4 regions of the Cetobacterium sp. 2G large genome follow, and region 2 is predicted to be linked to each of the others. Evidence: riboswitches for the same ligand, from Rfam matches in the RefSeq annotation. Region 2 holds a riboswitch; each other region holds the start of a gene.
What was found. Region 2 has a riboswitch for cobalamin ahead of H5J23_RS13565 (cobyric acid synthase). Riboswitches for the same ligand answer to the same signal wherever they lie in the genome.
Positions count from the first base shown of each region.

Region 1: linked by a shared signal. The riboswitch ahead of H5J23_RS02435 (sirohydrochlorin cobaltochelatase) and the one ahead of H5J23_RS13565 (cobyric acid synthase) in region 2 are both predicted to bind cobalamin.
Region 3: linked by a shared signal. The riboswitch ahead of H5J23_RS09280 (TonB-dependent receptor) and the one ahead of H5J23_RS13565 (cobyric acid synthase) in region 2 are both predicted to bind cobalamin.
Region 4: linked by a shared signal. The riboswitch ahead of H5J23_RS00675 (hypothetical protein) and the one ahead of H5J23_RS13565 (cobyric acid synthase) in region 2 are both predicted to bind cobalamin.

Region 1 covers NZ_JACHTH010000003.1:259,103-262,320, reverse strand. The annotation lists gene H5J23_RS02440 (ABC transporter ATP-binding protein) at 1-1,374, opposite strand, end outside; cobalamin riboswitch at 1,535-1,712, shown strand; gene H5J23_RS02435 (sirohydrochlorin cobaltochelatase) at 1,837-2,679, shown strand; gene H5J23_RS02430 (ABC transporter substrate-binding protein) at 2,724-3,218, shown strand, end outside.
Region 2 covers NZ_JACHTH010000007.1:629,376-632,593, forward strand. The annotation lists gene H5J23_RS13560 (hypothetical protein) at 1-854, opposite strand, end outside; cobalamin riboswitch at 1,058-1,235, shown strand; gene H5J23_RS13565 (cobyric acid synthase) at 1,362-2,846, shown strand; gene cbiB (adenosylcobinamide-phosphate synthase CbiB) at 2,846-3,218, shown strand, end outside.
Region 3 covers NZ_JACHTH010000005.1:1,359,374-1,362,591, forward strand. The annotation lists gene H5J23_RS09280 (TonB-dependent receptor) at 1-1,594, opposite strand, end outside; cobalamin riboswitch at 1,620-1,789, opposite strand; gene H5J23_RS09285 (methylated-DNA--[protein]-cysteine S-methyltransferase) at 1,910-2,386, shown strand; gene putP (sodium/proline symporter PutP) at 2,401-3,218, opposite strand, start outside.
Region 4 covers NZ_JACHTH010000002.1:58,181-61,398, forward strand. The annotation lists gene H5J23_RS00670 (FAD-dependent oxidoreductase) at 1-786, opposite strand, end outside; gene H5J23_RS00675 (hypothetical protein) at 963-1,367, opposite strand; cobalamin riboswitch at 1,461-1,633, opposite strand; gene H5J23_RS00680 (HAD-IIA family hydrolase) at 1,697-2,473, opposite strand; gene H5J23_RS00685 (MgtC/SapB family protein) at 2,470-2,988, opposite strand; gene glpQ (glycerophosphodiester phosphodiesterase) at 3,009-3,218, opposite strand, start outside.

The DNA.
Region 1 (3,218 bases), on a different contig from region 2:
CTCTTGAGGAAATTTGTCAAAAATTTCATAAACATATGATTTTTCAATTGCAAAGTTTAATTCCTCTTCAGTACAATTTTCTTTTACAAGAGTGATATTATCAATTAAACTTCCATTTATAATATAATCACTTTGATCTACGATTCCAAGTCGTTCTAAATATGTTTTAAAAGTTATTTTATTTAATGGAATATTATTAATTAAAATTTCCCCATTTGTAGGAAGTAAAGCTCTTTTTAAAAGAGAAGCAGTAGTACTTTTACCAATTCCACTTTCACCAACTAGAGCTATTTTTTCTCCTTTTTCTATTTTTAAATTAAAGTTTTGTAAAATAGATTTCTCATCATAAGAAAAGCCTATATTTTTAAATTCAATTGAAGTGATAGGTTCTATTAGTGGTATATCTCCATCCATTCTATTGTTAAGATTTATAATTTCAGTAAATCTATTAACTCCAGATATTCCTTTTTGATAGATATCAACAAGTCCAACCATTCTCATAATTCTAAGTCTAAAACGATCAACTAAAAGCAAAAAAGATAAGATAATTCCCATTGTAACTCCATCTTTTATGTATAAATAACCTCCAGCAAGAATAATTATAAGTTGAGTTATATTAGAGTAAAAAGTTACTCCTGAAACAATTAAGCTAGATGGAATCATATTCTTCTTTTCACTTTCTAAAAGAGTATCATTTTTTTCAAGAAATCTTTTTTGAGCATAACCTTCTAAATAGTTATCTTTTAAAAAGGAGATAGTTCTCAAAATATCATGAAGATTAGCAGATAATAAACCTGAATTTTTTCGAACACTTCTATGACCAGCTTTCATTTTTTTATTTTCCTTATAAACAAAGATTAATGTTAGTGGTAAAGGAAATAAAGTAATTAGTGAAAGTTTTAAATCAAAATCTATCATTATAAAGATAGAAGCAATAATAGTTATAACTGAAAATATAAAATCCTCTAATCCTCTATGACAAAGAGTGGAAACACTATCTAAGTCATTAATAACTCTAGAAATTAAATCACCACTTTGATTTTTTTTAAAAAACTCACTAGGTTGATTTAAAAGTTTTTTTAATAGATCATTTCTCATACTTTGTTTTATTTTACTTCCCATTAATTTTCCGTTTGCTTGAGAATTAACGGCAAAAAATAGACGCAAAATATAAAGAATAATTAGTATAATAGAAAATTTTAACAATAAATCAATATTTTTAGATGGAAGAGCATCATCTATTAAATTTTTAATTAAAAGTGGTGAGTAAACATCAATAGCAGTCATAGCTAATCTCACACCTAAAAATAGAAGAAGAAGCTTATTTTCCTTTTTTAAATAGTAAATAAGAGTTCCAAAAGATGTTTTTTTCATAAAAAGTTCTCCTTAAAATACATTTATTTCTAAATTAATAGTAACTTTTTTTATACCTAAAAGTCAATACTTCATGATATAAATAATATAAATAATAGATGATAATGTTATAAATTTTAGATAATTTGATTGAAATTTGTACGATAAAGTGTTAATATTAATTAGATAAAAATGTAATGGTTCAACTTGATTAAAAGGGAATTGAGTGAAAATCTCAAACGGTCCCGCCACTGTATAGAGGATGAAAACAGTAATACCACTGAGGATATAAACCTTGGGAAGGGCTGTGAGTAGGATGAATCTAAGTCAGGAGACCTGCCATTATTTAGAATTCTGCGAGGACAGAGAAGGTAAAGGTTTTTACACTTCTCTTTTAGTATTTTCAAAAGGGAGGTTTTTTTTATTGGTGAGAAATTTTAATTTAAAATAAAAATAAAGAAAAATAATACAGGGAGATTAATGATGAACTTTTACAAAACTATGGAAAAGGGCGCGATTGTAGCAGCACATTTTGGAACGACACATGAAGACACAAGAGAAAAAACAATAGATATAATAAATAAAAAATTAAAAAATGAGTTTGATAAATTAGATTTTTTTCAGGTTTATACATCAAGAATTATAAATAGAATACTTTCAAAAAGAGGTATTGAAAATTTAAATACCACTCAAATTTTAGAAAAACTAGTAGAGCAAGGATATCAACATGTAATTATTCAACCAACATATATAATAAATGGAACTGAAATGGAAGCTTTAAAAAGAGAAGTGGATATGTTTTCTGATAAATTTGAAGATATAAGAGTTGGAACTCCATTATTAACAGAAGTAGATGATTATTTTAAGTTAATTGAAGTAATAGAAAAAGAAGTTGGAGTTTTAAAAGAGGATGAAGGAGTTGTGATGATAGGGCATGGCACAGAGCATCCTGCATTGTCAGCTTATCCAATGTTAGCTTATGTTACAAAAGACTTAGAAAAACCGATATACATAGGAACGGTAGAAGGATATCCAGGGCTAGATAATGTAGTAAGAGAGTTAAAAAGAGATAATAAAAGAAAAGTTACGTTAATGCCTCTTATGTTTGTAGCTGGAGATCATGCTAAAAATGATATAGCTGAAGATTGGAAAGAATCATTGGAAGAGAATGGATTTGAAGTAGAGGTAAATTTAAGAGGTTTAGGTGAAATTGAATCTATTCAAAATATTTTTATAGAGAGAGCTAAAAAATTAGAGAATTCTCAACCAGAGGATATACTAGTAAAAAAAGCTGAGTATGCTAAAGGAAGAAAAGCTTCTCATTAATTGGAAGAGTTTAACTCTTCCGCTTTTTATTAAAAGGAGAAATTATGAAGAAAATATTGTTACTATTTTTACTGATAACTACTTTAAGTTTTTCTAAAGAGAATGTAAGGGCAGTTTCAACATCACAGTTTACAACAGAAATTTTATTAGCTATAGGAGCAGAAAATCAGATTTTAGGAACAGCCTATTTAGATGATGAAATACTTCCAGAATTAAAGGAGAAATATGATAAGATACCAGTTTTATCAAAAGGAGCTCCAACTAAAGAGCAATTTTATGCTTTAAATCCTAACCTTTTAACAGGATGGAAATCTATAGCAACTCCTAAAAATTTAGGAACAGTAGAGGAACTAAAAGAAAATGGTGTAAAAGTTGTGTTTACAAAATCTCAAGATACATCTAAAATTGAGGATATATATGACGATATATTGATGTTTGGAGATATTTTTGATTTAAAAGATAATGCTAAAAATGTTGTTGAAAATATGAAAAAAGATATTATTAAAGTTACAGAAAATAATAAAAACAAAAAAAGTATC
Region 2 (3,218 bases):
ATAAAGTTAATGTTATCTAGTTGTAACTTAGTAACTGTATTGATATCTTTTAAATTTTCAGCATTATTTTTTTTAGTAATACCTTTTAAAATAAATATATGTTCTTTAATAAATTGAATAACTTTATCATTGATTAATGATAAATCTTCTGTGGGAATAACACCAACTAAATTTGTGAATATTTTACTAACTTTATCAGATGTATCCATACCTAAAGTTTTTAATTTTTTTTGAATATCTAAATAAGAATCTTCTCCTAAATCATTTTTTAGTGGTTCAATTAAAGAGTTAAAAGCAGATATATTGCTTTGGTAGAAATTTAAAACTTCAGCTTCAATAGTTTTTTCTTCGCTTTCAAAAGTACTATAACTTTTTTCACACTCTTCTATGAAGTTTGATAAACTTTTTCTGAAAAAGTATTTTAATTCAAAAGATGTTATAGGATGAAAACTATGTTTACTTTCTAATAAAGTTGTTTCAAGATGTATGTTACATTTTTTATCATTTATCTCAGTAAGGTGTAAATTTGTTTCAATTTTAAATTTATCACCTTCTGTTAATATAAAATCCAATCCTTTATTTGCTTGAGGTTTTTTTAAATATAATTTATGAGTTGTATTTCCAAACGTTACATCTAAAAGAAATGCCTCATCATTAACAGCAGCATTAACTTTTGTATTTAAAATATCTTTTACTTTAAGATCTTCATAAGATTTATTTGAATTTTTTGCTCCAACTAACCATTTTTTAAGATTTTTAGGATTTAATGCAAAAATCTCTGCAAACATAGGAGGAACATTAATAATTTTGTCCTCTACAATAAGAGGTTGTTTATTTGTTTTAACATCGTTCATATTTAATCACTCCCTTATAAAAATTTAATATGTCACATTTAATCTACGAATAAAATTTAATTTTCTTTTTTATTATTGTAGTTTTATTAAAATTATTTTTAAAATTAATTTCTATAAAATAGCAAACATTTGTAGTTTAATTTTTAAACATAAACTTTTAAAAAAGGTTGACTTGTGCATAATCATTATGTATAATTATGATAAATATGTATATTATTTATGGTTCAATAATTTGATTAAAAGGAAAGTTGAGTGAAAATCTCACACGGTCCCGCCACTGTAAGGAGGACGAAATTAGACTAGCCACTGTAGTTTTTATGGGAAGGCCTAAGAGTAGGATGAATCTGAGTCAGGATATCTGCCATGAATATAAAAGAAAATATAAAATCTGCGGTGAACAGATTTGTATTTAGAACTGTCAATTTCAATTCTAATTAGCAATATTCTATTCATTTTCGCATTTTTTATATTTCCGCTAAACTTCACAAATTTAGGAGAAATGATATTATGAAACATAAGAACATAATGGTTGTTGGGACGTCTTCAGGAGCAGGGAAGAGTATAACAGTTACAGGCTTATGTAGAGCATTTTTTAAAGATGGATACACAGTTTCACCTTTTAAATCTCAAAATATGGCACTGAACTCTTATATAACAAAAGATGGACATGAGATGGGGCGAGCACAAGCTCTTCAGGCGATGGCATGTGAGATAGAAGCTCACTATACAATGAATCCTATTTTATTAAAACCCACAGGGGATAGAAGGATTCAAGTGATTGTCAATGGAAAATCTATCGGAAATATGGGAGGACTTGAATACGGAGATTATAAATCAAAGTTAAAAAAAGATATAATTCAAGCTTATAATACGATTAAAGATGAAAATCAAATATGTGTTATAGAGGGAGCAGGAAGCCCTGTAGAATTAAATATAAAGCAAGACGATATAGTAAACATGGGATTAGCTGAAATGGTTGATGCTCCTGTTATTTTAGTTGCAGATATTGATAGAGGTGGAGTTTTTGCATCAATTTATGGAACAATATCTCTTATGGAACCAGAAGAGAGAGCTAGAGTAAAAGGTGTAATTATAAATAAGTTTAGAGGAAATGTTGATATATTAAAACCAGGATTAGAAAAAATAGAGGAACTGACAGGAGTTCCAATTTTAGGAGTTATGCCATACTTTGAACTAGACATAGAGGATGAGGATGGGGTAACAGAAAAATTTAATAAGATTAAATCAAAAACTGCAGATATAACAGTTTCGGTTATAAAATTAAAGCATATATCAAATTTTACAGACATTGATGCTTTACTAGCAAATAAGGATGTAAATGTTAATTATGTAACATCATTTCATGAATTAGGAAATGAAGACCTGATAATTATACCTGGATCTAAAAATACAATAGATGATTTAAAAGATATAAAAGAGAAAGGAATCGCACAAGAGATTATAAAAATGTCTAGAAAAGGAACTCCTATTATTGGCATATGTGGAGGATTTCAAATTTTAGGGGAAAAAGTGTTAGATCCTTATGGAATAGAGGGAGATATAAAAGAACTTCCAGGACTAGGACTTTTAGACATAGAAACTACAATGGAAAAAGAGAAGGTAACAACACAGTATACAGGATTATTAAAAGGAGAAACTGGGTTATTAAAAGGATTAGGAGATATTCAAGTTAAAGGTTATGAGATTCACCAAGGAGTAACAGAGGGGAAAGAAAAATCTATAACTTTAGATAATAGATTAGTAGCCACAGTAAAGGACAATATTTTCGGAACATACTTACATGGAATTTTTGATAATAGAGAGTTTACTGATTTTATTTTAAATAATATAAGAGAGAAGAAAGGACTGGAAAAGAAAAATAGCACAATGACATTTGATGAATATAGACTTCAAGAGTTGGATAAGTTAGAAAAAATATTCAGAGAAAATGTGGACATGAAAGCTATTTATAAGATTTTGGAGGAGAACTAATGAGCATCATTTTAAAAATATGGATAGCTTATTTGTTAGATTTAATTTTAGGGGATCCATATTGGTTTCCACATCCAGTTAGATTTATAGGAAAATATATAACTTTTATTGAAAATAAAATCTATTCATTAAAAAATAAAAAAGTATGGGGAGGAGTATTAGCTTTTACAGTAATACTTTCAACAGTAGTATTGTCATATTACATAGCTAGGACATCTGAATTTTTAGAAATTTTCTTTCTATACACAACTTTGGCAACGAAAAGTTTAGGTGCTGAAGGGATTAAAGTTTATAAAATTTTAAAAAGTGGAGATTTACAAAAGGCACAAAAAGAGCTTTCTTATTTGGTTAGTAGAGATACGGGTGAGATGG
Region 3 (3,218 bases), on a different contig from region 2:
TATAATTAAAGTTTAATACTCCCTTTATATTAGGAATTCCAGGAATATCTTTCCCTTCTTTAAACTCTGTTTTCATATAAGTTATTGATTCCGATATTGTCAATTTATCAAAATAGTGTTCTAAAGAAAACTCTATTCCTTTTCTCTTACTTGTTCCATCTAAATTTCTATTTTTATTAAATTCATCGTTTTTATTTACTCCATAGAAAATTTCATTTTCTGTTTCTATATAGAATACTGATGTTGAGATATATGTATTCCCTACAAAATCCTTTACTCCAATTTCATAAGTTTCTGTTTTTTGAGGATTAAATTCTCCTGCCCAAGCATTTATTTCATCTGTATTAGGTGCTCTAAATCCTTTGGTATAACTTACATATGTAGATCCCGAATCAGAATATAAATAGCTTCCTGTCAGTTCTATTGCATCTTCTTTAAACTTTCTTGTTACAAATCTATCTCCCTTGTATTCAATATTTTGTCTTCTGTATCCTTGAGTAAATCTAAACTTCTCTATTGTAGAACTATTTATTATAAATCCACCTAAAGAGTTTTTTTCAGATTTTCCATTTCCATAAGCAAAATCTCTTGTCTCTCCCTGATAAATGTCTCCACCAAATACAACATAATTCTCATCTAAATATGAATATTTAAGTTGTGGCTTTAAATATTTAACTTCTGTCTTGTAATTACTTCCATTTGAAGAGTAGTTTTCATGAGCATATCTTCCTAATAGTTTAAATTCTAAATCAGAATTTATATTATATAAGTAATCTCCTACAAAATTATTTTTCTCTGTTTTTCCATCAATTCTCCAAGCATTTGGATTAGATTGTGTTCTGTCTTCATTAACTTCATCTTTAGTCAATGCTCCCGGAGCTTTAAAATCATTTTTAGAATAATTATATTTAAATTTTAACTCTCCATCATTAAGTTTATATCTACTTCTAAATCCAAAACTTTGTAAATCATCTTTAGAATAATCCCTATATCCATCTTTTTCTTTTTTCAAATAATCTACTTCAACTAAAAGCTTTTCTCCTATTTTAGTTCCATATGTAATTTGCTGTTTTTTTAATCCATAAGATCCTATTTCACTATTTAAGCTTCCATAATTTTTTTTATTTTCAGGTGCTTTTGTCACTATATTTATTGTTCCTCCAACTGCTCCATCTCCGTATAAAACTGAGCCTCCAGAAGGTATTACTTCAATTCTCTCTATATTATCTACTGGAATATTGCTTGTTTGATATCCTGATAAATCAATCGAATTAATTGGCGCTCCATCAACTAATACTATAACATTTGACTTTGCTGTAGGCCCTTGACCTCTTATATCAAAAGCGGCATCTGCTCCACCCATCTCTTTTACAATAACACTTGATACTAATTTTAAAGCTTCTGCTACTGTTTTCGCTCCCCTTTGCGTTATCTCTTCTCCTGTTAATACAGTTATATTTTTAGGTATATCTGCTATTGTTGTCTCTGTATTTTCACTCGTTATAACACTTTCTTCTAATTTCACAACCTTGTCTTGTCCCATTGATAAACTAGATGCAAGAATCAGTCCTGCAATATAAAATCTTTTTTTCATTTAATTTAATCCTCCCATTCTGTCACTCGCAGTTTATTTTTATGGCAGGTATCCTGACTCAACTTCATCCTCCAATAGCCCTTCCCAGTTTCCCAGTGGTTTATCTATTTTTGTCCATTTTACAGTGGCGTGACCGTTTAAGCTTTTCACTTAATTCCCTTTTAATTTATAAAAACCATAACGTCTTATTATACTATAATCACTTCATTTTTAAAAGTTTTAAACAATAAGTGAACAAAATATATTTTAAATTAACCTTGATTTATTTATATTTTTTAAGTACAATTTAGATAAAAAATTTTTTAAGGAGAGTTTATGAAAAATATTATCCCAGGTTATTTTTATATTTTTGACACTCCATTTGGTTTACTTAAAATTGAAGAATTAAATAATGAAATTATTAAAATTGAACTTAACAAACCTACTTCAAATAGAACTTTTAAGCTTACAAAACTTTTAGAAGAATCCTTTAAAGAGATTGATGAATTTCTAAAAGGCAAGAGAAAAAAATTTACATTTAAAATAAATCCTATTGGAACAGAGTTTCAAAAATCTGTTTGGAAAGCATTGCTTAATATTCCTTATGGAGAAGTTAAAACTTATAAAGATATTGCAATTGCTATTGGCAATCCTAAGGCATGTAGAGCCGTTGGATTAGCAAACAATAAAAATCCCATCCCCATAGTTATTCCTTGTCATAGAGTAATTGGTTCCAATGGTAAACTAACTGGATATGCCTATGGATTATCTATAAAATCCCATTTACTTAATTTAGAAAAAGGTGCAAAATAATTTCGCACCTTTTTTTAGGCTTCAACTACATTTTTAAAAACTACTTTCTCTACTATGTAAACTGTTATTAGATTAGTAAAAAATCCTGGTAATAACTCATACATATAACTATCTAATCCTAAAACTTTCCACATTAAAAATACAAACATTCCTACTAAAATCCCTGATAAAACACTTTTGCTATTTACATTTTTAAAATAAAGTACCGATATTATTGCTGGTCCAAATATTGTCCCAAAACCTCCCCAAGCATAAGCTACCAATGATAGTACTTTAGCATTTTGATTTAATGCAAATAGTAATGCTAATAAAGCTATTACAACAACACATAGTCTTCCAACCCACATTATCTCTTTGTCAGAAACATCTTTTTTCATATATTTATAAAAGTCTTCTGTTAAAGTAGTTGATGAAACTAACAATTGTGAATCTATCGTTGACATTATTGCTGATAATATTGCAGCTAATAAAATTCCTGCTACCCAAGGATTAAACAACTCTTTTATCATATAGATAAATATTTTTTCTGCATCTCCTCCTAACTCTGCAACATTTTTAAAAAGTGGTATTCCTAAAAGTCCAATTGCTATTGCTCCAATTAAAGAGATAATTACCCATATCATAGCTATTCTTCTAGATTTTTTTAATTCTTTTACATCACTTATACTCATAAATCTAACTAAAATATGAGGTTGTCCAAAATATCCTAGTCCCCAAGCTAAAGAAGACAATATTCCTAATATTCCTATATTCTCTCCATTTTGTTTAAATATATTAAATGAAATTCCTTTCAACTCAATTCCTTGTCTAACTGTCTCAATATCTCCAATTT
Region 4 (3,218 bases), on a different contig from region 2:
TATTAAAATTCCATCAAATATTAAAGAGTGACTTTTATCATTTTTATTAAATAAAACTTCCACTTTATTTTTGAAAAAGTTATCTACTTTTATAATATTACTTTTTGTTAATATCTCAATTCCTCTATTTTGAAAATCTTTTTTAACTTCTTCCCTAATCTCGGGCTCTTCTCTTAAAAGAATATTATCTCCACCTTCAAAAACAGTTACTTGTGAACCAAAGTTATTAAAAATTGATGCAAATTCTAGTCCTATATATCCACCACCAATAATTGCTAATTTAGAAGGTAATATATCTAACTCCATAATAGATGTACTCGTGTAGATATTCCTAGTTTTTTCTAATCCCTCTATTTTAGGAATAATCGTCTTTGCTCCTGTATTTATAAATATTTGCTCACCTTTTAATATAGTTTTATCTTCTCCATTTGTAACACTTATCAAATACTCAGTTTCAAAAGAACCTATTCCTGTATAAATATCTACATTTTTAAAAGAATCTAACTTATTATAATTAGCCCCTCTTAAATCGGAAATTAGTGTGTTTTTTCTTTCAATAGCTTTTTTAAAATTCTTTTCAATTTTTTGAGATTCTTCAACAAGAATTTTTGTAGGAATGCATCCTACGTTTATACAAGTTCCACCATACATATTTTTATCTTTTTCAATTAAAGCAACTTTTTTCCCTATTTTTCCTAAAAATCCCGCAAGAGTTTTTCCACCTTTTCCAAACCCAATTATAATAGCATCATAAGATTTAGCATTTAAAATATTACATATTTTCATAATAGTACTCCTTTTCATATTCTTATTTCATATGCTCAGAATACAATATTATTTATTTTCTGTAAATTAGTTACAAAAAAGTAACTACTATAAATTTTCAAAATTTAAAAAATAAAAGACGCTAAAATTTAAAGTTCTAGCGTCTAACAATAAAAATTTTATTTATATTTTACAAATTAATTTAAACTTTTATTATATGATATATTTAAACTATTTTTAACTTTTTTTAAGCTATCTAAAAATCTATTTTTTCTATTTATATGATATACAGCTTGCCTTTTCCATGGGTCTACTTCAAATAAATCCTTGTTTAAAGAGTAATAATATTCTTGGCAAAACTTTATATATTCTTTATAAAAAGTTTCTAAATTTTTTATTCCTTTATACTTTTTTAAATAAAATAACAATAGCTGTTCTTGAGGTGTCATCTTTACAATATGATATAAAAACTCCTGCTTCCCACTCATAGCTGATAAATTTTCTTCTAAAAACTTTGACAAATCTTGATAAGTTTTAAAAGTATGTATAAACTTATCAAATTCTCTAAACTTATTATAATCCCATTTTAAATCTTTACTCATCTTTCTCACTCCCTTGAACGTAGAGAAGAAGACAAAAAAATCTACTGGATATATAATCCTTTAGATTTTTTTACACACTTGTCCACTCCTAACAATTTTGTGTAGTTTTTAGGTAAGTCTCCTGACTTAGAATCACTTTACTCCTATCCTTCCCAGATTTTATTCCAGTGGTTTTATAGTTTCATCCTCATTACAGTAGCGGAGGCTGTGTAGGATTTACACCTACTTCCTTGTTATGCCTAAGCACCCAAAAACTTTTATTTAGTTTTATAATAATTTTATATCTCATTTTAAATTATTTGTCAATTCTTAAAATTAAAAATAGCTTCTTATATATCAGCTATACTATCTAATATATAAGTTGGATTATAAACACTTTTACTATCCCTTTTAGCTTCTCCTGTTAAAACTAATATTGTGTCACAGTCATTAATATATCCTGAAGCGATATCAGTATATAATCTATCCCCTACTATTACTACTTCATCTTTTAGTAAATTTAAATTTCTTAGTGCATAATCAAGCATAGCTTTTTTAGGCTTTCCAAAATATTTAGGAATTTTTTTTGTACATAACTCAATTATATTGCAAATAGCTCTACAGTCTGGTAAAAATACTCCATCCTCCACAGGATAAACTAAATCTTCATTTGCTGCTAAATATTCTACATTTCTATGTAGAAGTTTACAAGCAATCTCTAACTTTTTATAGTTTAATTCAGAATCAAGTGTTACCACAACTATATCAATTTCAGAAAAATCAAACTCATCATTTTCATCAAATATTTGAATCTCTAAATCTTTACAATAATTTTTATAATCCTTTGTCCCCACCATAAATATTTTTTTATCTTTACAACTATTTTTTAAATAATCTGCTAATACTCCTCCAGCAGTTATTATCTCTTTCAATTCAGCTTCTATTCCCAGTTTTGTAAATTTTTCGATATAGCTCTTTGGATTTTTAGAGGAATTATTCGTATAAAACCCTATTTTCTTTCCACATTTTCGTAATTCCTCAATTTTTTCTTTAGCTCCTGGTATTAGAACATCCCCTAAAACTATTGTTCCGTCTATATCAAATAAGTATCCTTTATAATCTTTCATTTTTGCTCCTCTTTTGTTAAATTACTTTTAGTTGCTTTTTTATTTCTTACCATGGTTATAACTTTTCTTTCTAGTATTTTCATTACTATTAAAGTTATAACAACAATTAAAAAAGCTGCTATAGATAAAAATACAAATCCATATCCAATTGCTAATCCAATTGCTGCTGTTATCCATAAAGTAGCTGCTGTTGTTATTCCTGAAACCTTATCATTTGAATAAACTATTGCTCCTCCCCCTATAAATCCCACTCCTGTTACAACTTGAGCTGATAGTCTTGTAATATCTAATTTATAACTTTCTATGAGGTTAGGTTGGGAGGATATTAAATTTATTTGCCTTATTAACAGCTCCTCTTGTAAAAGGGCAATCGTTGTAGCTCCTAAACATACCAATATTAAGGTTACAAATCCTGCTGATTTATTTTTTAACTCTCTTTCTAATCCTATACAACCTCCAAATATTGAAGAAACTGTCAATCTAAATAATATCTCTGTCAATCCTATCCCAGTCATAATTATCCCTCATTTTATATTTATTTATTTTGATTTGCTATAAACTGAACTCCTAAATCTGGAAAATCTGTAAATACCCCTGTAGAATTAGTTTGGTTAAATATGATTTCAAACATCTCATCTATATTGTCTACATAGTTTGGTAAAGCATCTTTTCTAATTGTGTACGGATGTAATTCCAATCCATTTTTTCCAATATATTCTACTAATGGAGTTACTTTTATATCTCC